DNA from 4 places in the Mesorhizobium sp. WSM4816 genome. Region 4 is predicted to be linked to each of the others. Evidence: riboswitches for the same ligand, from Rfam matches in the RefSeq annotation. Region 4 holds a riboswitch; each other region holds the start of a gene.
The links. Region 4 has a riboswitch for cobalamin ahead of metE (5-methyltetrahydropteroyltriglutamate--homocysteine S-methyltransferase). Riboswitches for the same ligand answer to the same signal wherever they lie in the genome.
Positions count from the first base shown of each region.

Region 1: another riboswitch for cobalamin. It lies ahead of AC0L3H_RS19520 (DUF1636 family protein); the one in region 4 lies ahead of metE (5-methyltetrahydropteroyltriglutamate--homocysteine S-methyltransferase).
Region 2: another riboswitch for cobalamin. It lies ahead of AC0L3H_RS04710 (aromatic ring-hydroxylating oxygenase subunit alpha); the one in region 4 lies ahead of metE (5-methyltetrahydropteroyltriglutamate--homocysteine S-methyltransferase).
Region 3: another riboswitch for cobalamin. It lies ahead of AC0L3H_RS32510 (ABC transporter ATP-binding protein); the one in region 4 lies ahead of metE (5-methyltetrahydropteroyltriglutamate--homocysteine S-methyltransferase).

Region 1 is NZ_JBVVQR010000018.1:45,292-52,489, reverse strand. Features, by position in the region: gene AC0L3H_RS19530 (NADH-quinone oxidoreductase subunit A) at 1-55, opposite strand, end outside; gene AC0L3H_RS19525 (winged helix-turn-helix domain-containing protein) at 391-1,590, shown strand; cobalamin riboswitch at 1,865-2,066, shown strand; gene AC0L3H_RS19520 (DUF1636 family protein) at 2,106-2,540, shown strand; gene cobW (cobalamin biosynthesis protein CobW) at 2,537-3,574, shown strand; gene AC0L3H_RS19510 (cobaltochelatase subunit CobN) at 3,593-7,198, shown strand, end outside.
Region 2 is NZ_JBVVQR010000003.1:93,987-101,184, reverse strand. Features, by position in the region: gene AC0L3H_RS04720 (FAD-binding oxidoreductase) at 1-662, shown strand, start outside; gene AC0L3H_RS04715 (FAD-binding oxidoreductase) at 776-1,906, opposite strand; gene AC0L3H_RS04710 (aromatic ring-hydroxylating oxygenase subunit alpha) at 1,930-3,177, opposite strand; cobalamin riboswitch at 3,291-3,492, opposite strand; gene AC0L3H_RS04705 (DUF680 domain-containing protein) at 3,999-4,205, shown strand; gene AC0L3H_RS04700 (DUF680 domain-containing protein) at 4,273-4,497, shown strand; gene AC0L3H_RS04695 (DUF680 domain-containing protein) at 4,572-4,808, shown strand; gene AC0L3H_RS04690 (ABC transporter ATP-binding protein) at 4,998-6,110, opposite strand; gene bglA (beta-galactosidase BglA) at 6,136-7,198, opposite strand, start outside.
Region 3 is NZ_JBVVQR010000071.1:643-7,840, forward strand. Features, by position in the region: gene AC0L3H_RS32500 (bifunctional helix-turn-helix transcriptional regulator/GNAT family N-acetyltransferase) at 1-768, shown strand, start outside; gene AC0L3H_RS32505 (AraC family transcriptional regulator) at 867-1,700, opposite strand; cobalamin riboswitch at 1,965-2,166, shown strand; gene AC0L3H_RS32510 (ABC transporter ATP-binding protein) at 2,254-3,066, shown strand; gene AC0L3H_RS32515 (ABC transporter substrate-binding protein) at 3,063-4,010, shown strand; gene AC0L3H_RS32520 (FecCD family ABC transporter permease) at 4,040-5,041, shown strand; gene AC0L3H_RS32525 (MarR family winged helix-turn-helix transcriptional regulator) at 5,122-5,619, shown strand; gene AC0L3H_RS32530 (HlyD family secretion protein) at 5,616-6,794, shown strand; gene AC0L3H_RS32535 (DHA2 family efflux MFS transporter permease subunit) at 6,808-7,198, shown strand, end outside.
Region 4 is NZ_JBVVQR010000015.1:127,710-134,907, reverse strand. Features, by position in the region: partial or broken gene metE (5-methyltetrahydropteroyltriglutamate--homocysteine S-methyltransferase) at 1-1,948, opposite strand, end outside; cobalamin riboswitch at 2,064-2,262, opposite strand; gene AC0L3H_RS17975 (adenosine kinase) at 2,641-3,633, opposite strand; gene metK (methionine adenosyltransferase) at 3,743-4,918, opposite strand; gene AC0L3H_RS17965 (serine hydroxymethyltransferase) at 4,973-6,310, opposite strand; gene AC0L3H_RS17960 (ArsR/SmtB family transcription factor) at 6,341-6,691, opposite strand; gene AC0L3H_RS17955 (hypothetical protein) at 6,973-7,176, shown strand.

The DNA of each region.
Region 1 (7,198 bases), on a different contig from region 4:
GCGCCACGCCGATGAACAGGACGATGGGCAGGTACGAACTCAACAATGCGTTCATGCTGCAGCTTTCCGTTGGCGGCCAATCCACTCTGATTACAGCACCGGACCCACTTGCGGAAGCGTGACAGTTTAACCACTGAACCGTGTTAGGGGGCTCTATGCTGCAACGCGGCGAGGGTTAGCGCAGGGCTTTCGGTGAAGCAAGTCAAACCTTGTTCAAAACACGGTGCTCGACGGCATATCCGGAAAAACTGGTCCGATCCGCTCCTGTTTGATTTCCTTCGCTTTTTACTCCACTTTTCTCTCCTGACATGGATGCCGCCAAAACCCTGCTAGCATGGCGCGGAATCATCGCTCCCACCTTTGGTCAAACGCCGACAGAGTGCCGTCTGCATGAAGGAAAAAATCTCGCTCGCCATGGCCCGGCGCATCGCGCTTGCCGCACAGGGGTTTGCCGATCCTCGCCCTAACGGCACGCCCGATCGCCGCCATCTGGCCCGTGTGCTTGGCCGGACCGGTCTGCTGCAGATCGATTCCGTCAGCGCGGTGGTGCGTGCCCATTATATGCCGCTCTATTCGCGGCTTGGCCCCTACCCGCTCGCCCTGCTCGACAACGCCGCCGTGACGCGCAAGCGCAAGGTCTTCGAATATTGGGCGCACGAAGCCTCCTTTCTGCCGGTCGAGACCTATCCGCTGATGCGCTGGCGCATGGAACGGGCCGAACGTGGCGAGGAAATGTACAACGGGCTGGCCAAGTGGGGCCGCGAGCGCGCCGCCTACATTGAAGACATTTATCGCGAGGTCGTCGAACGCGGCCCGATCGCCGCTTCCGCCCTGGAAGGCCAGAAAGGCTCCGGCGGCTGGTGGGGCTGGAGCGACGCCAAGCACGCTTTCGAATGGCTGTTCTGGGCCGGCCGCATCACCACGGCGTCACGTCGTGGCTTCGAGCGGCTTTATGATCTGCCGCAGCGCGTGCTGCCGCCGGAAATACTTGCCCTGCCGGTGCCCTCCCCTGAGGATGCGCACCGCGAATTGCTGCGCATCTCCGCCCGCGCCCACGGCGTCGCGACAGCAGGCGACCTGCGCGACTATTTTCGCCTCTCTCCCGCTGACATCAAAGGCCGCATCGAGGAACTGGTCGACGCCGGCGACCTCTTGCCGGTGACCGTCGAAGGCTGGAGCAAACCCGCCTATCTTCACAAGGACGCTCGTTTTCCGCGCAAGATCGAGGCGCGCGCCTTGCTCGCTCCGTTCGATCCGGTTGTCTTCGAACGGACGCGTACGGAAAGACTGTTCGACTTCCGCTATCGCATCGAGATCTACACCCCTGCCGAAAAGCGCCAATACGGCTATTATGTGCTGCCGTTCCTGCTCGGCGAAAGGATCGTGGCGCGCATCGACCTTAAGGCCGACCGCCCGGCCGGCGTGCTGCGGGCCCATGCCGCCTATGCCGAACCCGGCGCGCCGCCGCAAACCGCCGCCGAACTTTTTGAGGAATTGAAGCTGATGCAGGGTTGGCTCGGCCTCGAACGCATCGAGGTGACGCCTGCGGGGGATCTGGGCCACGCGCTGGCGGAAGTCGCGGTTTCGTAAGGGATTGCCGATGTCGGCGCCGCCCCTCATTGCCCTGCCGGGCATTTCTCCCCGTATAGTGACGGGGAGAAAGGACGACTTGGTTTGGGATTTCGCCAATCTACAGCGTTGTAAGGCTGGGCGCCCAGGTGCGGCCGGCTTTCCTTCTCCCCGTCACTATACGGGGAGAAGGTGCCGGCAGGCGGATGAAGGGCAGCGCCGACTCGAAAATTGCCCCGCAGCGTTTCCCTCGCCGCGTCGTAGACGTGCGTTGACACAACTGCCTCCACAAGCCTAAATCCGGTTCAGACGGTCTCCTCTCGGCAAAGGGAGGAGCCAAGAGGGAATGCGGTGCGAAATCTCGATTTCAAATCCGCGGCTGTCCCCGCAACTGTAAGCGACGAGCCAAGGCCGATAACCACTGGGAAAATCCCGGGAAGGCGGCACCAAGGCGATGACCCGCGAGCCAGGAGACCTGCCGTCTAGCGACATAAAAATCCGATCGCCTGGCGGGTTTTCCGGGCAAGGAGCCTGATTTGGAACGCGACAGCAGTTTTTCGGCTGAGACAGCGGGCGTATTGTCCGGCGATGATGATGCTCTGGCCGACGTCACCGTGATCGTCTGCGCCTCCTGCCGTGACGAGACCGGCTCCGACGGCCATCCTCGCGCCGGCGAATTGTTGGCCGAAGACACGCGCCGCGCCGCCTCTGGCGAAAATATCCGTATCCGCAGCGTCGAATGCCTCGGCAACTGCAAGCGCCGCCTCAGCGCCGCTATCCTGCGCGACGGCTGCTGGAGCTATGTCTTCGGCGACCTGACCGCGACCAGCGGCGCCGATCTCATCACCGGCGCAAAACTGTTCGCCACCTCGACCGACGGCCTCATCCCATGGCGCGGCCGCCCCGATTGCCTGAAGCGCGGCCTCGTTGCCCGCATCCCTCCCCTCGACCTTTTGAAGGACCAGATATGACCACTTCCGTCTCCCGAGTGCCCTGCACCGTCGTCACCGGCTTCCTCGGCGCCGGCAAGACGACGCTGATCCGCCATCTGCTCGAAAACGCCGGCGGCAAGCGGCTGGCCATCATCGTCAACGAGTTCGGCGACATCGGCATTGACGGCGAGATTCTTAAGGGATGCGGCATCGACACCTGCCCTGAGGAAAACATCGTCGAACTGGCCAATGGCTGCATCTGCTGCACCGTCGCCGACGATTTCGTCCCGGCGCTCGACCAGATCCTGTCGCTGACGCCCAGGGTCGACCAGATCCTGATCGAAACCTCCGGGCTGGCGCTGCCCAAGCCGCTGGTCCAGGCCTTCCAGTGGCCGACGGTGAAGAGCCGGGTGACGGTTGACGGCGTCATTGCCGTGGTCGACGGACCGGCGCTGGCCGAAGGCCGCGTTGCCAACGACATGGACGCCCTGCAGGCGCAGCGCGCGCAGGACGAGACGCTCGACCACGACGATCCGGTCGAGGAGGTGTTCGAGGACCAGCTCGCCTGCGCCGACCTGATCATATTGTCGAAGAGCGACCTGATGGACGCCACCGGCTCGGCCCGCGCCAATGCCGTCATCCGCAAGCACGCCGCCCGCGCGGTGAAGATCGTGCCGGCCTCGCAGGGCAAGGTCGATCCCTCCGTGCTGCTCGGCCTCGGCCTTGCCGTCGAGGACGACATCGAGAACCGCAAGACCCACCACGATGACGAGCTCGATCACGAGCATGACGATTTCGACTCGTTCGTCATCGACATTCCGTCGATCGCCAATCCCGAAGAGCTGGCTTTGCGTGTCGCCACGGCGGCGGAAGAAGAAAACGTGCTGCGCGTAAAAGGCTTCGTCGAGGTCGGCGGCAAGCCGATGCGGCTGTTGCTGCAGGCAGTCGGGCCGCGCGTCAACCACTATTACGACCGCGCCTGGACCGCCGCCGACGATCGCCGCTCCCGCCTCGTCGTCATCGGCCTGAAAGGGCTGAACCGCCCGGCGATCGAGCGTATCCTCGCCGGCTGACCTCAGGCACGAGCCGCGATGCACATCCTCACCACCACATCCGCCTCGCTCGACGATCTTGCCGAGCCTGTCGATCTCAGGCAGACGCCTGCGGATGTCGTGGCGCTGTCCTTCACCGACAGCGATCTGGCCGGGCTGGCGGCGGCGTGGCAGGCGGACGCGGATCGCCTGCCGTCGATGCGGTTGGCCACCTTGCGCGATCTGCGCCATCCGATGTCTGTGGATCTGTGGATCGACAGCGTCGCCCGGCACGCCAGGGTTGTTCTGGTTCGCATCCTCGGCGGTTACGACTGGTGGCGCTACGGCTGCGATCAGCTCGCCTCGACCGCCCGCGCGCACGGCATAAAACTGGCGCTGCTGCCCGGCGAATGCCGCGACGAGGATTTGCGTCTGATCGAAGGCTCGACGCTGCCGCGCCAGGAGCTCGACGGCCTGCTTGGCTATTTCCGCGAAGGCGGCCCGGAGAATATGACGGCGCTGGTGCAGAGGCTGGCAAGTCTCGCCGGATCAGATGTGGCGGTCGCGGAGCCGGTTGTCGTGCCGAAGGCGGGATTTTATAAGCCGGGATTGGGCATCGTAGAGAGGCGGGACCTTTCGAATGTCGGCGTTCGGTCACACCCCCCTCTGTCCTACCGGACATCTCCCCCGCAAGGGGGGAGATCTGCCGTCACCAACACCGGCGCATTTCCTACATCGTCGGAGCTATCTTCAATATCCGCGATTGGCGAAAGCATCGATGGCGGCACAATCTCCCCCCTTGCGGGGGAGATGTCCGGCAGGACAGAGGGGGGTGGGACGGAGCTCGACGCCGGCAATACCTACGTGGGCGCCCCCATCATCCCCATCCTCTTCTACCGCTCGATGCTGCTCGCCGCCGACGTCGCGCCGATCGACGCATTGTTTGAAGCGCTGCGGCAGCGCGGCATGGCCCCCGTGCCGATCTTCGTCTCCAGCCTCAAGGACCCGGCCTCGCTCGCCTTTGTCGAAACCGCGCTTGCCACGCTACACCCTGCCGCCATCATCACCGCGACCGCCTTCGCCTCGGGTGCTGAGCCCGGCGTCGAAACCCTGTTCGACCGCGCCGGCGTTCCTGTTTTTCAGGTCATCGTCGCGACGACACGCCGCGATATCTGGCAAGACAACCAGCGCGGCCTGGCGCCCGCCGACCTCGCCATGCATGTCGTCCTCCCCGAACTCGACGGCCGCATTCTCGCCGGCGCCATTTCCTTCAAGGGCGAAAGCGAGGTCGATCCGGCATTGGCTTTCCGCGCCTTCGCCAACCGGCCGGAGCCGGACCGCGTCGCGCAGGTGGCGAACCGTGTCGAGGCGTTCGTGCGCCTGCAGCGCACGCCGCGCGAAAAACGCAAGCTCGCCATCCTGATCCCCGACTATCCAAGCGCGCCCGGCCGCACCGGCTACGCCGTCGGTCTCGACGTGCCGTCCAGCGTGCTGGCGATGCTGCACGACCTGAGCGAACAGGGCTATGTCGTTGAAGGGATTCCGCAAACGCCGCGTGCATTGCTGGATGAGTTGGAGCGTGGTGGCGAAGGCTTGGGGCTGAAGGATTATCTCGACTTCTCGGCGGAATTGCCTGCAGCGGCCATCGCTGAGGTGACGGCCGCATGGGGTAAGGCCGAAGATGAAACAGGTTTGCGCGAGGCACCCCCCTCTGTCCAACCGGACATCTCCCCCGCAAGGGGGGAGATTGGCAGTTCGGACGCCGTCGCTCGTTATACAACGCTGGTAGTTGGCGAAAGCGGGGATGAGAGCTCGATCTCCCCCCTTGCGGGGGAGATGTCCGGTTGGACAGAGGGGGGTGCCTCGCGCCAACATCCGAGTCTGGCAAACAGCAAACGCTTCCCCTTCCGCGCCGCCACCTTCGGCAACATCACCGTAGCACTGGCCCCCGACCGCGGGCGCTCGGTCGACCGTCGCGCCGACTATCACGATCCGACCTTGCCGCCGCGCCATGCGCTGATCGCCTTTGGCCTGTGGCTGCGCAAGTCGCTCGATGTCCATGCCCTCGTCCATGTCGGCGCCCACGGCACACTGGAATGGCTGCCCGGCAAGACAGTGGCGCTCAGCGAATCCTGTTTTCCCGAGATCGTCACCGGGCCCCTGCCCGTCATCTATCCCTTCATCGTCTCCAACCCGGGAGAGGCGGCACAGGCCAAGCGGCGCATTGCCGCCGTCACCCTCGGCCATCTGCCGCCGCCGCTGACCGGCGCCGGTCCGGACAAGAACCAGCAGCAGCTCGAGCGGCTGGTCGACGAATATGCCCAGGCTGAAGGGCTCGACCGCCGCCGCCGCGACCGCCTGGCGAGGCTGATCGTCGAAACAGCTGAAAAGACCGGTCTCGCCTCCGAGGCCGGCGTCGCCGGAACCGACGCGCCCGACGAAGCGCTGCGCCGCATCGACGCCTGGCTCTGCGACCTCAAGGACTTCGCCATCAAGGACGGGTTGCACATCTTTGGCCGCTCGCCCGAGGGCGAGACCGATCCGCTGCGCCAGCAAAGTGCGGCGGCCGAGAAGTCAGCATTGATCGCGGCCCTCGACGGCCGCCATGTCGCTGCCGGTCCTGCCGGCGCACCGGCGCGTGGCCGGCGCGATGTGCTGCCGACTGGCCGCAACCTGTTCACATCGGATCCACGCACCATGCCGACGCCGACATCCTTCGATCTCGGCAGGGCGGCGTCCGACGAGGTCTTGCGCAGCTACATGCAATCGCATGGCGACTGGCCGCGCTCGCTGGTCATCGACCTCTGGGGCTCGGCCTCGCTGCGCACCGGCGGCGAAGAGATCGCGCAAGGCCTGGCGCTGATGGGCTGCCGGCCGCAATGGGATGGCGCCACCGGCCGCGTCACCGGCATCGAGGTGCTGCCGCCGGCCACCCTTGGCCGCCCGCGCGTCGATGTCACCTGGCGCATTTCAGGCCTGTTCCGCGACATGTTCCCGACCCAGATCGCCCTGATCGATGCGGCCGCCAACGCCGTCGCCGCCCGCGACGAGGACGCGACGGAAAACCCGCTCGCCGCAAAAACCCGCGCCGATGGCAAGGTCCGCCCGCGCATTTTCGGCACCTCGCCCGGCACCTACGGCGCCGGTATCGAGGCGTTGCTGTCGAGCGGCGACTGGGCGGCGCGCGAAGAAATCGGTAGAGCCTATCTCGACGCCACCTCGCATGCCTATGGCGGCGCCGAGGGCGAAGGGATTTCGTCGCCCGGCGCGTTCGAGGGTCGCGTCGCCGAGGCCGACCTCCTCGTCCATACCGGAGACGACCCCGGCCGCGACATTTTGGAAGGCTCCGCCGATGTCGCCTTCATCGGCGGTTTTTCGGCGGCGCTTGCAGCGCTTGGCAAGAACGCCGACGTCATCGTCCTCGACACCACGGATCCGCAAAAGCCGAAGCCGCGCTCGCTTGGAGAAGCCGTATCTCGGGTCGTTCGCGCCCGCGCGGTCAACCCGCGCTTCATTGCCGGCCAGATGCGGCACGGGCCGCGCGGCGCTTCGGAATTCGCCGAGACGGTCGACCGTCTCGTCGGTTTCGCCGAGACCACCCATGCCATACCAGGCACGCTGATCGAGGCCGTGCACGACGCCTATCTCGGCGATCCCGAGGTGCGC
Region 2 (7,198 bases), on a different contig from region 4:
TTTTCCTCCAGCCGTCGCGGCCCTTCGCCTATCGTGCCGGGCAGCATGTCGATGTCAGGCTGACGGCGCCGGACGGCTATCAGGCGCGCCGCTCCTACTCAATCGCCTCGGCGCCGGAAGCCGGCGAGACGATCGAGCTGGCGATCGAAAGGCTCGATGATGGCGAGATCTCGCCCTTCTTCCACGATATCGCGGCGGTTGGCGACGAGGTCGAGTTGCGCGGACCGCTCGGTGGCCACTTCGTCTGGTCCGACAGCGACGGCGGCCCGCTTCTGCTAGTCGGCGGCGGGTCTGGCGTGGTACCGCTGATGGCGATGATCCGCCATCGCGCCGCGCGCAGATCGGCGGTGCCCGTGGCATTGGTATTTTCCGCACGGGTATGGGACGAGGTGATCTTTCGCGACGAGCTGATCGACTTCCACGATCGCCGGGACGGCTTCGATCTGGTGTTGGCGCTGACCCGCGAGGCCGCCCGGCGCCCGTCAGACTATTCGCGGCGGGTCGATGCCGCGATGATGGAGCAATCGATGCCGCGGCTGCCCGCGCCGCCAAGGTTCGCCTTTGTCTGCGGCTCGAATGCGTTCGTGTCGGCCGCCGCCCAGGCGCTGATCGATGCCGGTGTGCCGGCAAGCCTCATCCGCACCGAACGCTACGGGGTTTAATGCATGTCACGCAAAAGTGTGCAGCGGTTTTGCGATGACGACATGCATCAAAACAATAACTTAAAGCGCGTCGCATATCCATTCAGCCGAACCGCGCTTTAAGCCCCCGCCGGTCAGGCGTCGATCTCGATCGCCGTCAGCGGCTTCGAACAGCAGGCAAGGATGAAGCCGTCGTCGATCTCGTGATCGAGGATGCCGCCATTGTGGCTCATCTCGACCGTGCCCGAGACCTTTTTCACCTTGCAGGTTCCGCACAGGCCGAACTCGCAGGCTGCGGGGATGCGTACGCCCGAAGCGCGCGCCGTCTGCAGCACGGTCTGGCCGGCAACGCATTCGGCATCAATATCCGAAAGCGAAAAGCGGATCGGCGTTGCGGCCTCGGCAGGTACCTCGAGCCCGCCCTCTGCTGGCCCACCTTTTGCCGGCCCACCCTCTGCCGGCGAACCGAACGGGGCCGGAATTTCCTCCACCGCCGGGGCCGCAAAGCTCTCCTGATGGTAGTTGGCCATGTCGAAGCCGGCCGCCTCCAGCATCTGCCGCACGGCGCGCATGAACGGGTCGGGGCCGCAGCAGAAAATTTCGCGCTCGCGAAAATCGGGGGCCAGCAGCGGCAGCCGTATCGCGTCGATCCGGCCCATATGGCCGAACCAGCCCTCACGGCTGGACCGCTCCTCGATCATGAAGCCGAGCGTCAGGCCCGGCATGCGGCTGCCGAGCAGCTCGAGCTCCTTGCGGAAGATGATCTCCTCGGGCTTTCGCGCGCAGTTGACGAAGCCGACATCTGTCCATGGCGCGCAGTCGTTCAGCCAGCGCAGCATCGACATCATCGGCGTCACGCCTGAGCCGGCCGAAATGAACAGATACTTGGCCGCTGGATGGCTGTGCAGCGAAAAGTCGCCCGCCGGCCCATAGGCCTTCACGTGAACGCCGGGTTTCAGATTGTCGAACATCCAGCGGGTGCCGAGGCTGCCGGCCTGCGCTTTCACCGTCACCGCGATCGAGAACGGCCTCGACGGCGAGGACGACAGCGTATAGGTCCGCATCATCGGGCCCTCGGTGGTCGGCAGTTCCAGCGTCACGAACTGCCCCGGTCTGTAGCGGAACCAGGTCTGGTTGTCAGAGCGGAAGGTGAAGGTCTTCACGTCAGGCGCCTCGTCGCTGACGCCGATGACTTCCAGCACCTGGAGCCTGTCGTTCCAGGGCGCCATCTCGTCGAGATGGCGGTAAAGGCCAAGGTCCGTCATCGCATTCATCCCCTTGACCTCGTTCAGGCGACGCTGCGCAGCGCCGGCCGCCCGGCCTCGGCAAGGCGCGGCCCGATGAAGGAGGCGTACCATTCGACGAACTGGATGACGCCGCCCTCATGCAGTTCCGAATAGGGGCCGGGCTCATAGGCCTTCGACAGGATACCGAAGGCGTTTTCCTCGACAATGCGACGGTCCTGGTCGTTGGTCTCGGTCCAGACATGGGTGAGTTCGGCGAGGTCGTAATCGACGCCTTCGACCGCGTCCTTGTGGACAAGCCATTTGGTGGTGACGGCCGTTTCCGTGGCACTAATCGGCAGCACGCGGAAGGTGACGGCATGATCGCCGAGGATATGGTTCCAACTCGTCGGATAGTGATAGAGCAGCAGCGAGCCGATACGGTCGGTCGAAACGCTGTCGGAAAGGTTCTTCTTCACCGCGCGTCTTCCCGTCATCGTATAGCTGACGGCGTCGCGCAGCAGCGGCGCGCGGGTGGCGCGATACTGCCCGGCCGGATCGATGCGGAACTTGCTCGGCAAACCCGCCGCCTCGCATTTCGCCCAGTGCGCGAGCATCTCTGGATCGCTGTCGGCGCCCTGCACGCCGGTCACGGTCGGCGCTTCCGGGAATGTCTTGCAGAGTTCCGGATGGTTGCCGGCGCAATGGTAGCACTCGCGGTTGTTCTCCCAGACGAGCTTCCAGTTGCCCTTCTCGACGATGGTCGATTCGAAGGCGATTTTTGCCTCGCGCAGCCGGTGCGGCAGGAGGTAAGGCTCGATCATGGCGCGCATCGGCGCGAAGTCGGCCGGCTCGTTGGCCAGGCAGATAAAGATGTAGCCGGCAACGCTTTCGCAAGCCACCGGCTTCAGGCTGAACTGGCTCTTGTCGAAGCCGTCTGCCATCTGGCGAGCAAACAACAGCCGGCCGTCCAGCTCGTAGGTCCACTGGTGATAGGGGCAGACCAGCTTCGCCGCAGTGCCCTTGTCGGCATTGCAGACACGGCTGCCGCGATGCCGGCAGGAATTGTGGAAGGCATTGATCTTGCCTTGCTGGTCGCGGACCAGCACGACCGGATAGTCGCCGATCTGGGCGGTGATATAGCTGCCAGCTTTTGGCAACTCGCAATCGTGGCCGATGAACAGCCAGTCGCGATACCAGATCAGCTCCATGTCGAGCTTGAAGAAATCTGGATCGGTGTAGAAGGGCTGCTCGAGCGAATAGCCTTGCCTGCGGCCGTGCAAGAGCCTCAGCATGTCGTTGCGCGCGTCCATGTCCTGTCCTCGTGTAAGGACTGAACTGGTGGTGATGGAGGGAGGACCGTTTGCACGCCGGCGACAGGGCCGGACGTGCATCGTCCACCTCTTGACCGCCCACCGCGATCAGTCGAGTCTGAAAATCTCGGGCTGGTTTCCGGGCTCTGGAGTGTCCTTGCGGACTCGTCGCGACACCTTCCCAGGCTTGTGGCCCAGTGGTCTCCCGTTGCGACTTGAACTCCACCACCGTTGCGGGGCAGCGCCGGGTTCTGACCGGCTTCCCAATTCTCCGCTTCGTCGTCACCAAGCGGCACCTGAGATGGCGTGATCTAATCATGCCGGCCGGCTGACTGCCGGCATGAAAGCGACATCGTATCCATGCGGCGCGACACCGCCGGCGAAACCTGCAGGTTTATATCTACAGGGCTGAAACCCACTTTGTCGGCGGCCATTGTCGGCTGCCGTGACATCGAATCCGACCCGCGGCGGAGACCAGGAAGGTTAACAGTTTACAAAAGTGACTATTAGCCGCTTCTAAAATCGAACCGAACGGTTCGTTTCTGTTGACAATGCGTACAGCATGCTGTGAACGCAAATCCGCCAATCCGTCAATTCATGAATGGCTAATTTTGAATAAGATATTGAAAACGAAACATAAAACCATGGTAGTAGATGCCTCTGGTACAATTTCAAGGTGTAGATTCTTGGTCCACACGGAACAACTTCGTGATTGGAATCCGCCGAATGGCCTTCCCACATCGGGGCTGTCCGAACGACGCGCGCATCCTCCCAAGACACGCCGCTAGACGGACTGAAGACTAAGATACTGGAGTACTAAAATGAAAAAGATCGCTCTTGCTGCCGTCGCCGCTCTGGCCATCACCGGCAGCGCCTTTGCCGGCAGCGACCATTATGGGTCCAAAGCCGCCAACCAGCCGGCCGTCGCGGTCGACAGCTCGTATACGGCCTCTGTCCAGACGCCGGCTCACGCTGAAAAGCAGCCCGTTGGCCAGGGCGCCGACCGCAACCTTTTCGGCAACAATTAACAGCTGGTCCCAAACAGCAAAGTGGCGGTCCGCCGCTCGGGATCTGAGGAACTCAGGAGTATTTGAAATGAAGAAGCTCATTCTTGCCACCGCCGCCATTGTGGCCATCTCCGGCAGCGCTTTTGCCGGCAGCGACAACTTTGGATCGAACGGCGCCAACCAGCCGGCCGCTGCGGTCGACAGCAACTCGTACACGGCTTCGATTCGGAATTCGGCTTCGGCGCAGAATCCGGTTCCGGCTGACGAGAAACCCGTCAACGGCAGCGACCGTAACCTGTTCGGCAACAACTAACAGTTCGTTCCAACAGCGGCGGCGGCATTTGCCCGCCGGGCTGGCGGAACCAAGAAAATCCAGGAGTTTTGAAAATGAAGAAGATCGTTCTTACCGCCGCCGCGCTTTTGATTGCTGCGGGCGGCGCTTTTGCCGGTAGCGACAACTTTGGCAGAACCGACATCAACAAGCAGGCGACCATCAACGTCGACAACACGCAGACGTCTTCGGTACGCAATACCGGCTCGCCGGTCTACAAGCTGCTCAACTCGTCGGGCGACGTACAGAAGTCCGCCCCGCAGGGCAGCGACCGGAACCTGTTCGGCCGCTAGCGCATCGGCCCGAAAATCGGTTCCGATTTTCGGAAAGCACGATGCGCAGGTTTAAAGTGTTGGAGCGTACCTTTGTGCGTCCACTTGGACGCACGTCGCTCTAACAGCGACCGGAACGCACAAGAGTGGCGGCTTGCCCGCCGCTCTCGTTTTTGGGTCACCAAACATCCATCAGTTCGGCTGCTGCTCTCAGGCTGCCTTTGCTTCCGCTTTGTGGAGCGTGAATGAATGTCCGTCGGCATCGAAAATATGCAGGTCGCCGGCATCGGCATTCAAGCGCAGCGCAGCGCCGCGCTTGACCCCGACATTGCCTGGCAGCTTGGTGACCAGCGGCAGGTCGGCGCGACCGATGTCGACATAGACGAGTTGGACCTCGCCGAGTTGCTCGACATAATCCACCGTTCCCTCGAAAAGATAATCCGCACCGGTGGCGATCGTCAGATCTTCCGGCCGCACGCCGAAGCTCACCGCAGCGCCCTTCACCGACGCCGGCGTGGCGATCGGCACCGTCGCCTTGCGCCCGCCGACATGACTGACGATGGTCGGGTCGCCTGATTTGTCGATCGTCGCCGGCAGGATGTTCATGGCCGGCGAGCCGATGAACTGGGCGACGAACAGATTGCCGGGTCTCTTGTAGAGTTCCATCGGCGTGCCGACCTGCTCGATATGGCCCTCCTTGAGCACCACGATGCGGTCGGCCAGCGTCATCGCCTCGACCTGGTCGTGGGTGACGTAGATCATCGTTGTAGCAGGCATCGATTCCTTGAGCTTGGCGATCTCGATGCGGGTGGCGACGCGCAGCGCCGCGTCGAGGTTCGACAGCGGCTCGTCGAACAGGAAGACCTTGGGGTTGCGCACGATGGCGCGGCCGATGGCGACGCGCTGGCGCTGGCCGCCCGACATCGCCTTGGGCAGGCGGTCGAGATATTTGGTCAGCTGCAGGATTTCCGCCGCCTGGCGCACCCGCTTGTCGATCTCGGCCTTGCTCTCCTTGCCGATCTTCATCGAGAACGCCATGTTGTCGTAGACAGTCATGTGCGGATAGAGCGCATAGGACTGGAACACCATGGCGATGCCGCGCTTCGACGGCGGCACGTCGTTCACCACCTCGCCGTCGATCTTGAGCTCGCCGGAGGTGATTTCCTCAAGCCCGGCGATCGACCGCAGCAAGGTCGACTTGCCACAGCCCGAAGGGCCGACGAAGACGATGAACTCGCCCGACTTTATGTCGAGGTCGATGCCATGGAGAATGTTGAGATTGCCGTATGATTTCTTCACTTGCCTTAGCGTGACATCGGCCATGGGTTCCCTCCAGTGAATTGCAAATTCAGTCGATACGCCCGAACCAGGCGCCGTAGCCGCCGAGGCGGATAAAGCCGGCGTCAGTCTGTCCCGAAAACCCGTGCCCCGGCAAGGGCTGCAGCGAGCGTCCGCCGAGATTGACTTCGGCCGGTCGGCTGCCGAGATTGAAGGCGCAGACGATCTGCTCATTGCCCTCGCGGCGCGTGAAGGCGACCGTATCGCCCTGGCTTTCGATGAACTCGATCTCGCCCTTGGCCAGCGCCGGATGCAGGCGGCGGAAAGCGAGAAAGCGCCGGTAGTGTTCGAGCAGCGAGTTGTCGTCGCCCTGCTGCACATCGACCGCCTGCGAAAGGTGCTTGGCAGGCACGGGCAGCCAGGGCTTTGCCGTGGAGAAGCCGCCATTGCCGTCGGCGCCATTCCAGACCATCGGCGTGCGGCAGCCGTCGCGGCCCTTGAATTCCGGCCAGAACCGGATGCCGTAGGGGTCCTGCAGATCCTCGAATTGCAATTCCGCTTCGCCAAGACCGAGTTCCTCGCCCTGGTAGATGCAGACCGAGCCGCGCAGCGACATCAGCAGCGCCGAGATCACCTTGAGATAAGCGGTCTGGTCGGCCTCGCCGGCCGCCCAGCGCGAGGCAGTGCGCATCACGTCGTGGTTGGAGAAGGCCCAACACGACCAGCCGTCGCTGGCGACCTCGCCAAAGGCTTCCAGCACCGAACGCACCTTTGCCGCGCTGATCTTTTCGGGCGCCAGGAAGTCGAATGAATAGCACATGTGCACGCGCTTGCTGCCGGCGGTATAGGCCGCCACCACCTCCAGTCCGCGCTGCGAATCGCCGACTTCGCCAACCGCTGCCGTCGCCGGATATTCGTCGAGCAGGGCGCGGAAGCGTTCGAGGAAGCCAAGGTTTTCGGGGCGGCTCTTGTCGTAGAGATGGTCCTGGTAGTTGTAGGGGTTGACGGAAGGAGCGGTCTGGTCGTTGCGCTGTTCGGGCGGCAGCGGCGGATTGTCCTCGAGGCCTTGGCTGTGGAAGTAGAAATTGATGGTGTCGAGGCGGAAACCGTCGACGCCGCGCTCCAGCCAAAAG
Region 3 (7,198 bases), on a different contig from region 4:
GCCACCGATCTTGCGCGCGATCTCGGTCTCGACCCCGGCTATCTCAGCCGGTTGCTGAAAAAGTTCGAGGAGCGTGGCCTGGTCGAGCGCGTGGCGACGCAAGCCGATGCTCGGCGCTCGTCGATTGCGCTGACGCCGGCGGGAAGAGCGGCGTTCGCGCCGCTGAACCAGGGTTCGCACGATCAGGTCGCGGCCCTGCTCGACCGGCTTTCCGCACCGGAACAGGACAGGCTGGTCAAGGCGATGCAGACGGTGCAGCGCCTGCTGGGCGAGAGTGCAGAGCCCAGGGTCCCTTACATGCTGCGGTCCTTGCAGGTCGGCGACATCGGCTGGATCATCCATCGCCAGGGCCTGCTCTATGCGCAGGAATATGGCTGGGACGAAACTTATGAGGCGCTGGTCGCCGAAATCCTCGGCGCTTTCGTCAAATCCTACGATCCGAAATGGGAACGCAGCTGGATCGCCGAGCGGGAAGGGGAAGTCGTCGGCTCGGTCTTTCTCGTGCGCCAGTCGGACGCGGTGGCGAAGCTGCGCCTGCTCTATGTCGAGCCCTCGGCGCGCGGTCTCGGCATCGGCAGGCGGCTGGTCGAGGAATGCATCGGCTTTGCCCGTGCCAAGGGCTACAAGAAATTGACGCTGTGGACCAACGACGTGCTCACCTCAGCGCGCCGCATCTACGAGGCGGCCGGGTTCAAGCTGGCCAATCAGGAACGCCACCACGCCTTCGGCAAGGATCTGGTCGGCCAGAACTGGAACCTGGAGTTGTAGCGTCTTTCCCCTCTCCCCTTGTGGGACAACGGAGAAGGCAAGATAAGGCGGAGCGCCTCGACACTAGTCTCCTACACAAGTTGAAAACTGGGCCATTCTCACCCTTTGACCGGTATCCAGATTTCCAGCCCGCCATTGCCGCTGCGCGGATCGAATTCGGGGCCGTAGCGCTCGAATTCGGGCGCGTCGGCAATCTTGTGCCCGGAGGCCGGCAGCCATTTGTTCCAGATCGTGTTGACCGTGCGGCGGATGGTCGAGATGTGGTCGCGATGGGCGAACACGGCGTACTTCTGCGCCGGCACGCGCACGCGCGAAAACTCCTTCGGCAGGTCCGAAAAATCGGACACCTCGACGCCGGCGATATAGTCGAAATTGCCTGCATCGTCGCCGTTGACGCAGACGCCATAGGCGACGTCGCCGACCTCGCCTGGAATGTTGCCGACATAGGGGCCGAACCTTTGCCACTGCATCGGGATGCCGGCGCTGGTTTCGCAACTGTAGCGCTCGCCAAGACCGGCGATGAGGAACGGCCGGCTGGTCTCAAAACGCGGCGGCTCGAGATTGGTGAGGAAGGACTGGTCCATCAGGATCGGCTCCACGAGATCGAGGTTTTTGAGCGAGCCTTGCGCGCGCACCAGTTCCGGCGTGGTGCCGAACTGGTCGCGGAAGGCACGGGTGAAAGCCTCATGCGAGGCATAGCCGGCGTCGAGCGCGACCGAGAGGATGTCCGGTGCGCCGGCGGCGAGCCTGCGCGCCGCCTCGGTCAGCCGGCGAGAACGCAGGTAGCCCATCACCGAACGTCCGGTCGCCGCACCGAAAGCCCGCGTCACGTGAAAGCGCGACACGCCGCTGCTGTTGGCGACATCGTCGAGCGAGATGGCCTCCGGCAGATGGCTTTCGACGAACCACAGCGCTTTCTCGGTCGGGTTCATATGGCTCCTTGCTGTGGGACTGCGCATTGGCCAGGTCATGGTATCGCTTCCTGGTGGAGGCAGTTTGATCGAAATTGCGCACCGCGCAATGCGACGCTGGTCGGCAAGTCGAAGGCGTTGGGCGAAGGGCTTGACGGGAGCAGGCGTTGTCCTTTAAGTCGTAACGTTATTACATTACGAGGTTCGGTATGCTCGTTCTGACAAGACCATTGCTCGCGGGCACTCCGGAACCCGGAAATTTATTGCGCTGGGATTGGCGGAAAACTAGGGTGGCTGACTGATGGTTCCCCAAGCCGAAAGGCGAGGGGTGAAAAGGGAACACGGTGAGATCTTCGGATCGAGGCCGTGGCTGCCCCCGCAACTGTAAGCGGCGAGCAAAATCCGAAATGCCACTGGCCAAGGCTGGGAAGGCAGGATGGCGCAAGGACCCGCGAGCCAGGAGACCTGCCATCGCACGAGTTGACCGGACGGGGTGTGCCGGGAGGAGACGTGGACATCGGTCTTGTCGGCTGGTCCAGCTTCCTTCCGTCGCCATTGAGAAAGTGACGGTAAGTTGGACGCCTGCCAGCCTCTTCTTGAAGCGCGTGAACTGAGCGCCACGGCGAATGGCCAGCGCCTGGTCAGTGCGGTCAGCCTTTCGGTCGCGGCGGGAGACCGCCTCGCCATCATCGGTCCCAACGGCGCCGGCAAGACGACGCTGCTGCGCATGCTATGCGGCACGCTGCGTCCGAGCGGGGGAGATGTGAGATTTTCCGGACGCCGGCTGGAGACGTTTCCGGCCGCCGAGCGGGCGCTGCACATGGCGGTCGTCGGCCAGACCGATCAGCCCGATCCGCGGCTTGCCGTGATCGACTACGTCGGACTTGGGCGGGTCCCGCATGCCGGCTGGCGACGCAGGAGCGAGCAACGCGACGTCGTCGTCGAAGCGCTTCGCAGAACTGGCCTGCTGCCGCTGCTCGGCCGCACGATCGGCTCGCTGTCGGGTGGTGAGCGGCAACGCGCCCAGCTGGCGCGCGCCATCGCCCAGGAGCCGAAAATCCTGTTCCTCGATGAACCGACCAATCATCTCGATCCGCGCGCCCGCAGCGAACTTCTCGAACTCGTATCGCAGCTTGGCATGACCGTCGTGGCGGTGCTGCATGATCTGTCGCTGGTCACGCCATTTGCCACCAGGGTCGCGGTGATGAACGAGGCACGCCTGCAGGCACTCGCCGGTCCGCGCGAGGCGCTGACCAAGCAGTTGATCCGCGAGATTTTCGGCGTCGACGTGCTTCGGCTGCGCCATCCCACCGAAGACCGCGAACTCACGGTGTTCGAAGTCCCGAACCGTGCCTCTTCTGATCTAACCAAGGAGCAACATCCGTGAAACGCCTCGCACTGTCTTTTGCCTCTCTCCTGCTTGCCCAGGCCGCCTTCGCTTTCCCGGTAACAGTCGACAGCTGCGGCACACCGCTGACGTTCGACGCCGCGCCGAAGCGCGCCGTCATCCAGGATATGAACATGGCCGAGATGGCCTTCGCGCTGGGGCTGCAACCGTCGATCGTCGGCCTGACCGGCATCACCGGATGGTACAAGGTCGGTCCGGAATTCAAGGCCGGGCAGGGAGCGATCCCGGAACTCGCGCCGAAATACCCGACGCTCGAAAACCTGGTCGCGGTCGAGCCCGATTTCTTCTTCGCCGGCTGGTATTACGGCATGAAGCCGGGCGGCGAGGTAACGCCAGATACGCTGGCGCCGCACGGCATCAAGACGCTGGTGCTGACGGAAAGCTGCGTCCATCTCGACAACAACCGCCCCGCCGCCTCGATGGACCTGCTCTACGGCGACATCGAAAAGCTGGGCAGGATTTTCGGCAAGGAGGCCGAGGCGGAAAAACTCGTTTCAGGCTGGAAAGCGCAACTCGCCGCTATCACGGCAAAGGTCGGCGACCGCGAGCGGACGCGGGTGTTTCTCTACGACTCCGGCGAAGACACACCCTTCACATCAGGCAAGTTCGCGATCCCCAGCGCCATGATCGCCGCTGCCGGCGGCGACAACATCATGGCCGACATGCAGACGAGCTGGGGCAACACGGACTGGGAAACGGTCGCTTCCCGCAATCCGCAGTTCCTGATCCTGCTCGACTACCAGGACGGCGGCGGTTACAGGAAACTGCTCGACTTCCTCAAAGTCCATCCGGCAATGAAGGAGACCGATGCGGTCAGGAATGAGCGCTTCGTCGCGCTGCGCTATGCCGAGCTGACGCCTGGACCCGCCAACATCGAGGCGATCGGCAAGATCGCCAGCGCGATGCACCCGGAAGCCTTCTGAGCTTGCGTCACAGGGCCTTCGAATTGGCCATGGCAGCAGGAGCGGCAGCAATCGCCGCTCTTGCTCTGCTGTCGATCGCCTATGGATCGACGGTCATAGCGTTGAGCGACGTGATTGCTGCGCTCGGACATGCGGCCGGGTTGGACGGAGATCTCGTGCCCGGTTCGGTCGGCAATATCCCGGTCGCCAAGATAATTGTCGATCTCAGGCTGCCGCGCACGATCATGGCGATCTGTGTCGGCGCCGGGCTGGGCGTCATCGGCGCGCTGCTGCAGACGGTAACCCGAAACGACCTCGCCGATCCGTTCCTGTTCGGCCTTTCCTCCGGTGCGGCGGCGGGCGCTGTTTCCGTCATCACCATTTTTGGCGACCGTTTCGGCATCTGGACGTTGCCGGTTGCCGCCTTCACCGGCGGCATATTGGCCGCCGGCATCGTGCTTTTGCTGGTTTCGCGGGTGAGGGGGCAAGGCCCCGAACGGCTGATACTGGCCGGGCTTGCCGTCTCGTTCATGTTCATTGCCTTGACCAACTATCTCGTCTTCGCCGGAGACCAGCGCGCCGCTCACTCGGTTTTGTTCTGGACGATGGGCGGGCTCGGCCTGGCGCGATGGGACAATGTCGGGCTGGCTGCTCTTGGCGCGTGCACCATTCTTGGCTATGGCCTGTGGAACCATCGCAAGCTCGACGCCTTCCTGGCCGGCGACAATGCTGCCGAAAGCCTCGGCGTGCCGGTTGTGCGGATGCGCAGGACGGCGTTTCTCGTCGCTGCCTTCTCGACGGCGATCCTGGTCTCGGTCGCAGGTGTCATCGGTTTCGTCGGGCTGATGATCCCGCATCTGTCCCGGCCCCTGGCCGGCCCGTTGCATCTGCGCCTGATTGCAAGCTGTGCCCTCTTCGGAGCGGTGCTGCTGCTGACAAGCGATCTTCTGGCGCGCACGCTGCTGCCGCCGCAGGAACTGCCGATCGGCATCATCACCAGTTCGGTCGGCGCTTTCTTTGTGGTCACCATGCTCATTCGCAATCGTTCATGATGGGCTGCCATGCACACTTGCCGGCTTCTGGCACAATGCCGCGTCTTGAATAGTGAGCACGCTTATAATATATGCCGCTCATGGTTTCCGACGGCATCGACAGATTGGGTTTTTTGATCCACGACGTGCAGCGCCTGATGCGCAAGCGCTTCGAGGCGCGCGCCAGCGGGCTCGGCCTTTCCTCGGCGCAATGGCGGCTGATGGTCCGCGTCGCCAAGGAAGAAGGCATCACCCAGGCCCGGCTCGCCGAGCTTCTCGAGATCGAGCCGATCAGCGTGTCGCGCCTGGTCGACCGCATGGAGGAGGGCGGCTGGATCGAGCGCCGCGCCGATGCCGCCGACCGCCGCGTCCGCATGATCTTCCCGACCGCCAAGGCGAGCCAGGCCTACGCTGAGATCAAGAGCCTTGCTGGCGAAGTCTATGAAGAATCGCTGGCCGGCGTGTCGCCGCAAGATCGTCGCGTCCTGATCAAGGCACTGGAGACGATGACCAGGAACCTGGCGGACGGCGAGCCGGCGCCGGGCGAAAATGTCGAGAGTGGCGAAAAAGTCGAGAGTGCAGAAGGCGCAGCAGCATGAACGCGGTAGCCAAGGTAGATGAGAATGCGACCAAGCTGGAGTTGGAAGCTCCCGCGCAGCCGGCGGCAACTCCGGTTACGGCCGCTCCGCAGCTAGCGCCGGCGCCGGTGGCGCCGAAGAAGAAGCGCCGTGCCGGCCGCATGCTTTTGATGTCGGCGCTCCCGGTGGCGCTGATCGCCGGCGGCAGCTACGTCTGGGTGACCGGCGGCCGTTACCAGGAGACCGAGAACGCCAATCTGCAGCAGGCCAAGGTCACGATCGCCGCCGATACGGCCGGCCGCATCGTCCAAGTCGACATTTTCGACAACCAGTCCGTCAAGCAGGGCGACGTGCTGTTCGCCATCGATGCCGAGCCTTACCGGATCGCATTGGCCCAAGCTGACGCGGCGGTGGCCGGCGCGCGCCTCAATGTCGAGCAGCTGCGTGCGGCCTATAGCCAGGCGGAAGCGCAGGAGAAGTCGGACGCCAGCCAGGTCGACTATGCGCAGTCGCAATACGACCGGGCCGCCGACCTGGCCCGCAAGGGCATCAACGCCGAGTCGTCGCTGGACGAGGCCAGGAACGATCTCGACAAGGCCAAGCAGCAATTGGCCGTGGCCGAACAGGGCATCCTCAGCGCCAAGGCGGGCCTTGGCGGCAATCCCGATATCGAGACCGACAGGCATCCGACCGTGATGGCGGCGCTCGCCACGCGCGACAAGGCTGCCTACGATTTGGCGCAGACCACGGTGAGGGCGCCGGCCGACGGCATCATCAGCCAGGCTGCCTCGTTCAAGGTCGGCCAGTATGTCGGCTCGGGTACGCCGCTGTTTTCGCTGGTCGAGACCGGCGATACCTGGATCGATGCCAATTTCAAGGAAACCCAGCTCACCAATATGAAGCCCGGCCAGACGGCTGAAATCGTGGTCGACACCTACCCGGGCCGGACGTTCGAAGCCACCGTCAAGGCGATCGGCGCTGGCACCGGAGCCGAGTTCTCGCTGTTGCCCGCCCAGAACGCCACCGGCAACTGGGTCAAGGTCACCCAGCGCATTCCGGTGCGCCTGCAGCTGGCCGATGCCGACGCCAGGATGGCGCTGCGCACCGGCATGAGCGCGACCGTCACGGTGGACACCGGCGTTTCCCGCGGGCTTCCGAGCATCTTCGGCCACGCCGCGGCGGGTGAAGCGCAATAGACGCCTCAACGTCATGAGCACGCCAGAAGCCTTTCGCGAAGTGCCGCATCGCGGCCTGATCACCATTGCGATCATGCTGGCGACAGTCATGCAGGTGCTCGACACCACCATCGCCAATGTCGCTCTGCCGTCGATGGTCGGCGACCTTGGCGCGTCGGCCGACACCATCAACTGGGTGCTGACCTCCTACATCGTTGCCGCCGCCATCATGACGCCGGTGACCGGCTGGCTGGCCGACCGCTTCGGGCGCAAGGAGCTGTTCCTGACGGCGGTGGTCGGCTTCGTCGTCTTCTCCATGCTATGCGGCGTGGCATGGAGCCTGGAGACCATGGTGCTGTTCCGCCTGATGCAGGGCGTGTTCGGCGCGGCGATCGTGCCGCTGTCGCAGACCTTCCTGCTCGACA
Region 4 (7,198 bases):
CGTTGAAGCGAGACGGAAGCATTCGACTGCCCAGCCGAGATAATGTTTCCAATCGGACTTCCGCAGGGGCAAGCCTTCGCGAAACGCGGCCTCATCGATCTGGATCACCCTTGCGCCAGCTATTTCAAGGTCGGCCACTTCATCGCGGATGGCGAGTGCGATCTGGCGGCAGGCCTCGGCGCGGGGTACGTCGTCGCGAACATAAGACCAGTTAAGAATCGTCACTGGGCCTGTGAGCATGCCCTTCACCGGCTTTTTCGTCAGCGACTGGGCAAATTTGCCACCAGAGAACCGTCATCGGATTAGGCCGCGATACGTCGCCGAAGATGATGGGAGGGCGCACGAGCCGGGAGCCGTAACTTTGCACCCCGCCATGCTGGGTGAAGGCGAGGCCGGACAGCTGCTCGCCGAAATGCTGGACCATGTCGTTTCGTTCGAACTCGCCATGTACCAGCACGTCCAGCCCGATCTCTTCCTGCCAGCGGACCGCCGCCTCGGTCTCTTTCTTCAGGAAGGCCTGGTAATCGACATAGCTCAGCCGGCCCTTCGCATGAGCGGAGCGCGCCCTGCGCACCTCGGGCGTCTGCGGGAAGGACCCGATCGTCGTCGTCGGGAACGGCGGCAGGCCGAGCGTGTCAGCCTGGATTCTCGAGCGCTTGGCAAATGCGCTCTTTCGTTGCTTCATGGCGCCGTCAATGCTGATAACCCGCCGATGGACGAGCGGATCATGGACCTTTCCAGACATTGCGCGCGCCGCGGCCGCCTCGGCAGAAGCTTTCAGTGCGCCTGCTACGGCCTCCCTGCCTTCGGATAAGGCTTGGGCCAGCACAAGCAGCTCTTCACTCTTCTAGGCGGCGAATGCCAGCCACGAACCGACATCCACATCGAGCGCGGTCTCCATCCGCAGGTCCATCGGCACATGAAGCATCGAGCAGGAAGGCGCAATCTCGACGCGATCCAGCGGCCAGCCGGCAACGATCGGCTTGATGCGGTCGAGAATGGCAGCCAGGTTCGCGCGCCAGACATTGCGGCCGTCGATCAAGCCAAGTGAGAGCACCAGATCCTTCGGTGCAAGCCGACCAACCGTCTCCAACTGCTCGGGAGCGCGCACGAGGTCGAGATGCAGGCCCGCCAGGCCCAGCGAAAGCGCGGTCTCGAGATTGTTTCCCAGCGGCCCGAAATAGGTCGCCAGCATAATTTTCAACTTGGGCGCGGCTTTCGACAGCTGGCCGTACGTGAATTCGAAGGCAGATCGTTCGTTCGGGCTAAGGTCGAGCACAAGCGCCGGCTCATCAATCTGCACCCAGTCGGCCCCCGAGAGCTCCAGCCTCCGCAGGAGTTGCTCGTAGACGGGCAGCAGCCGCGGTAGGAGCGCTATGGGATTGAAGCCCTGGTCAGGAGACTTTGCCAGCTTGAGGAAGGTGACCGGTCCAAGGATGACCGGGCGTGTATGGATGCCGAGCTCTTTTGCCTCCAGAAAGTGATCGACTGGTTTCGTCGACGAGAGGGCGAATGTCTGATCGTCGCCCAGCTCCGGCACGATGTAGTGGTAGTTCGTGTCGAACCATTTGGTCATTTCCATTGCGGTTACGCGCTGCCCCTGAACTGCATGCCCGTGACCGGCGTGTCCACAACCCGCAGTATCGCCTTGCGTCCCGCGCGCCATCGCGAAGTAAATGTCGAGCGGGACCTCGCCGCCCGTCCAGCCGTAACGAGCTGGCACGACGCCGAGCATTGCTGCGGTGTCGAGCACATGGTCATACAGTGAGAAGTCGTTCGACGGGATCTTCGACACGCCGCGATCGTGCTGCTCGCTCCAGCTGGCGGCGCGGAGTGCCTTCGCCGTCGCGAGAAGGTTGGCAGCAGAAGATTTTCCGGACCAGTAGCTTTCAAGCGCGAATTTCAGTTCTCGCCGGCGACCGATACGCGGCATGCCAAGCGTTGCTATGGGAACTTGCTGGGAGACATTCATTCCATACCCCGATGCTTGGAGCGGGGACAAGGAAGGCGCTAGCAGGCCGGCATGAACACCGAGCTGCCGCGGCCACCAGACACCCCGCCCGTGGACGTTGTTCACCGTGGCAGGTCTCCTGGCTCGCGGGTCACAGCCTCTGCCCCGTCTTCCCGGGTCAGTTCGCCCCAGTGACATTGGTGGGTTGGCTCGCCGCTTACAGTTGCGGGGGCAGCGCCGGATTGCACCGGCTTCCCTCTTAGCTCCGCTACGGCAACGCCGTGCGGAGAACCACGACGCGCCGACAATCGCAGTAGCTCCCTTTGTTATCAATGCCGTATAAAGACATGTTTATGTGTTTACGTGAACCGTTCACCTGCCGTGTTCCCAAGTCGCAGGTCGCGGGTAGAGCTGAGCCATTTGCGCCACTCTCCGGTTTGCGCAGGCTGTGCCTGCTCGCTCGGGCATCTGTCAATTGTACGATCCCGGCTCAAAACGACCTTCGTCAAAAATGGCGCGTGTTGGCCATTGATGATCGGGCGGCAGTACTGGCCCGTCCCTGAGCCTCAAGAAATCAGAAATTTGGAGAAAACCGCCATCCTTTACGGACGGGTACGCGACGCTTTACCCGCGCTTGTCTGGACAGCCCGCAAACGGGAAGGTGGGCAGCACGTGGCGGAAATGCCGCCCTACAACAGCCCCGCCTGTTCAGCCTCGCGGCGCAAATTCTGCCGCGGCCTGGGGCCGATCTGCTGGATCACCAGCCCGGCCGCCAGCGATCCGAGATCGCCGCAATGCTGCAGGCTGCGCCCTTGCGTGTAGCCGTAGAGGAAACCGGCGGCATAGAGGTCGCCGGCGCCGATCGTATCGACCAACTCGCGGATTTTCGTCGCATCGATGGTGACGGTCTCGTCGCCGCGCACGATAACCGAGCCCTTTTCCGAGCGGGTGACGGCGGCGATCTTGCAATCCCTGCGGATCTGGGCCAGCGCCTCGTCGAAGGAGGCGGTCTGGTAGAGCGACTTGATCTCGTGGCTGTTGGCAAAGACGATGTCGACGGTGCCCGAGCGCATCAGCTCCAGAAACTCGTCGCGGTAGCGGTCGACGCAGAACGAATCCGACAATGTCATCGACACTTCGCGCCCGGCTGCATGGGCGAGCTTCGCCGTCTGCCGGAACGCTTCCTTGGCGCGCGGCGGGTCCCACAGATAGCCCTCGAAATAGGTGACGGCGGCGCCAGACGCCTTGTCCGCTTCGACATCCTCAGGACCGAGCTCGACGCAAGCGCCGAGATAGGTGTTCATCGAGCGCTCGCCGTCCGGCGTGACGAAGATCATCGAGCGCGCCGTCGGCGGTTCGCCATTGAGTGGCCTGGTGTCGAAGGCGACGCCCTGCGCGTGCATGTCATGGGCGTAGATTTCGCCGAGCGTGTCGTTCGAGACCTTGCCGAAGAAGGCGGCGCGGCCGCCGAAGCTGGCGACGCCGGCCGCCGTGTTGCCGGCACTGCCGCCGGACGCCTCGATCGCCGGACCCATGCTGCTGTAGAGCAGCTCGGCGCGCCTTGTGTCGATGAGGTTCATCGCGCCCTTGATGATGCCGTTGGTCTCGAGGAATGCCTCGTCGCACTGCGCGATGATGTCGACGATGGCATTACCGATACAAAGCACGTCATATTTCGACATCAGTGTCTCCGCCAAAAAGCCGAGCCGGCTTCTCGCCACGCCGGGGCCGGCGTGTTTTTGGCGAGTGTGGAATGGGTCGCCCCATGCCGACGCATCCAATACCCGCGCATCACGCAGCTGCCGGTCCTGCCTCACGCAACAGGTCGTCAGCTCTGTCCGTCTTTTCCCAGGTGAACTCCGGCTCTTCGCGGCCGAAGTGTCCGTATGTCGCGGTCTTGCGGTAAATCGGCCGTAAGAGATCAAGCGCCTTGATGATGCCTTTCGGCCGGAGATCGAAAAGCTCAAGGACGGCGCGCTCGATCCTTTTTTCATCAATCTTTGCGGTTCCGAATGTATTGACGAGGATAGAGACCGGCGCGGCCACACCAATCGCGTAAGCAAGCTGAACCTCGCACACCTGCGCCAGTCCGCTGGCAACGACGTTTTTTGCAACGTACCGCGCCGCATAGGCGGCCGACCGATCAACCTTGGACGGGTCCTTGCCCGAAAAGGCACCGCCGCCGTGACGCCCCATACCGCCGTAGGAATCGACGATGATCTTGCGGCCGGTAAGCCCGCAATCGCCGCGCGGCCCACCGACCACGAACCGGCCTGTTGGATTGACCAGGAACCTTATCCCGGTCGTATCCAAGTCGTGGGGCAAGACCGGCCTTATGATCTCCTCAATGACGCCTTCGCGGACCGTGGCTTGTGAGACCTCTTCGTCGTGCTGCGTTGACAGGACTATGGTATCAAGCGCTACCGGGCGCAAACCCTCATAACGGACGGATACTTGAGATTTAACGTCCGGGCGAAGCCAGCCAAGGCGTCCGGTTTGGCGCACCTCTGCCTGTTTTTTTGTCAAATCGTGAGCAAGTTGGATTGGCAACGGCATCAATGTTTCGGTCTCGTTGCACGCGTACCCGAACATGAGGCCCTGATCCCCCGCTCCATGCTCGAGATCTTGCCCTCGTCCCTCGTCGACGCCCTGGCTGATGTCAGGCGACTGCTCGGTCAAGGCCAAGATCACGGCGCAACGCCGGCCGTCAAAGCCGATCGCATCGTCGTCATATCCAATGTCCAAAATGATATCGCGGGCAACTTGGCTGTAGTCGATCTGCGCGTGGCTGGTGATCTCGCCAGCCAGAACGACCATCCCTGACTTCACCAACGCTTCGCAAGCAACTCGGGCCGTCGAATCCCTGCGAAGGATCGCATCAAGCACGCCATCTGAGATATTGTCGGCCATCTTGTCGGGATGTCCCGCGCCGACGGATTCGGAAGAAAACACGAATTGTCTGGTCATGGAATGTCCTCGCTTCAAACGTTGGAATTGGATGTGACAGTTGATCCGGCCGCCTTACCTGTCGGAGATGCCAGGCACGTCGAACGCAGCGCAGAAGTCGGCAACGTCTCTGCGCACTCTGGCATGCATGTCCGAATCATCGGGCTGGCGACAGACCAGGTCGATGAAAGCGGCAATCTGCACCATTTCCGCCTCGCGCATGCCCACAGACGTCACTGCTGGCGTGCCTAAACGTATGCCGCTGGTGAGCGCGGGATGGCGCCGGTCGCCCGGCACCATGTTGAAATTCGTAATGATACCTGCTTGCGACAAGCGATCGGCATAGACTTTCCCAGACAGCGGCCGGTCCCTAAGATCAAGGATCAGCATGTGATTGTCAGTGCCCCCCGTGACGAGTTCATAACCTCGCTCCAGAAGGGCCCGGGCCAGAGCCTTGGCGTTGTTGACGATCTGCTGACCGTACACACGGAAGGATGCATTCCCTGCTTCGTGCAGAGCGACAGCTAGCGCGGCAATGGTATTCATGTGCGGTCCGCCCTGGAGGAGAGGGAACACGGCACGGTCTATGCGTTTGGCCAGATTGTGTTTGCTCTTGGAATGGTAGAGCGCCTGATAGCGGTCTTCATTCCTTGACAAGATGAAGCCACCGCGGGGGCCGCGGATCGATTTGTGAGAGGTGCTGGTGACAACATCGCAATGGCTAACGGGATTCGGATGCACTCCTGCGACAACGAGACCGCTGATGTGGGCGATGTCGGCCACCAGATAGGAGTTCACCTCCGAAGCAATTTCGGCCATTGCCTCATAGTCAAAGATACGCGGATAAGCAGTTCCGCCGACCCAAATGAGCTTCGGTCGTTCCCGTTTGGCCGTCTCGCGCAAACGGTCATGGTCAATCTGCTGCGTCTTTTCGTGCAGCCCGTACGGAACTCGCTGATAGTCAGTGCCAGAGAAGTTGACGGCCCAACCGTGCGTCAGATGCCCGCCGCCGGGGAGGGTCAAGCCCATCATCTTGTCTCCCGGACACAACAGCGCTCGACAGACAGCCTGATTGGCCGGCGAGCCGGAATAAGGCTGCACGTTGGCGTGTTCACAGCCGAATAGCGCCTTCAATCGCTCGATGGCGAGGTTCTCAAGCTCATCGACAATCTCGTTTCCGGCGTAGTAGCGCGCGCCGGGATATCCCTCGGCATACTTGTTGGTGAAAATAGACCCGGTCGCTTCCAGCACCGCCGAGGACGCGAAGTTCTCGGAGGCGATAAGTTTGAGGGTCGTCCGCTCCTGGCGCTCCTGTCTTAAAAGCAGCTCGTGAACGCGAGAATCTGCGACAGCCAGGTGAGGCCACTCGCAAGTGTCAAGCTCCGCGATGGCGCCGCCAGTCGAATTGTTCATATCAGCTTCGCGCTCCATTGGGACTAAGTTTCAGGACAAGCAGGCGGCCACCTTGGACCGCGCGCCCTGTATCGCCTCCAGGCGCTGTAGGTCTTGTCTGTGATGGCCATCGCCGTGGGGCAGGAGATCAACCAACAATTGAACCAAGCCGCCGTCCGAGCCTCCTGCTTCGAGGTGGTACGAAGGCCAGGGGCGATGTTCGTTGCCGAGAAGAAAGCCGGCTCTGGCGAGCTGGCGCACGTGTGCGACCACGTGCTCCTGAGACAGACTCAGAACTTCTGCTAGCTCGCAGACGGTCAGGTCCGCATGCGCACAAAGTCCCAGGATTCGAAGTCGATCAAGATGAGCCGCGGCCTTTAGGCGCCTGACCAGTGTCATCATCGGCCGGCACTCCTTGTATTGACTTCCTCCATTTGGCGTCCTCCCACTCTTTCAGAGGCAATCTTGCCGTCCGACGAGGTCATACGCCCGACCGCATCGCAGATCGTTTCCGATACGTCACGGTCTCGACCCGCAGCCCAAATGATAGGCTCAACGTACATATTCTCAGCGGTTTAGAGTGCTAAAAGTCCGCGATTTTCTTTGAAGGATCTGTTGCGACACGTGCATACCGGATGCGCCCCAGCACAACGGCGGCTGCGCGGTAAGGCCGGCTTGCGAAGATGCGGCGTACGGCCGAGGCCTTCATGCGCCGGTCGCCGCGCGATGGGACGCTCAGCATCGACGGGGATGAAATCCATCTTGTCCATGGCTCCGATCTCTATCCCGATGGACCACATCCCAAGGAAACCGATATCCTGCTCGAAGGCGCCGCCGTCCACGGCGAGCTCAAAGTATGGCTGCGGCGCAAGGCTCAATGCGGCTGACGATTGGCTTCCATTGATACTC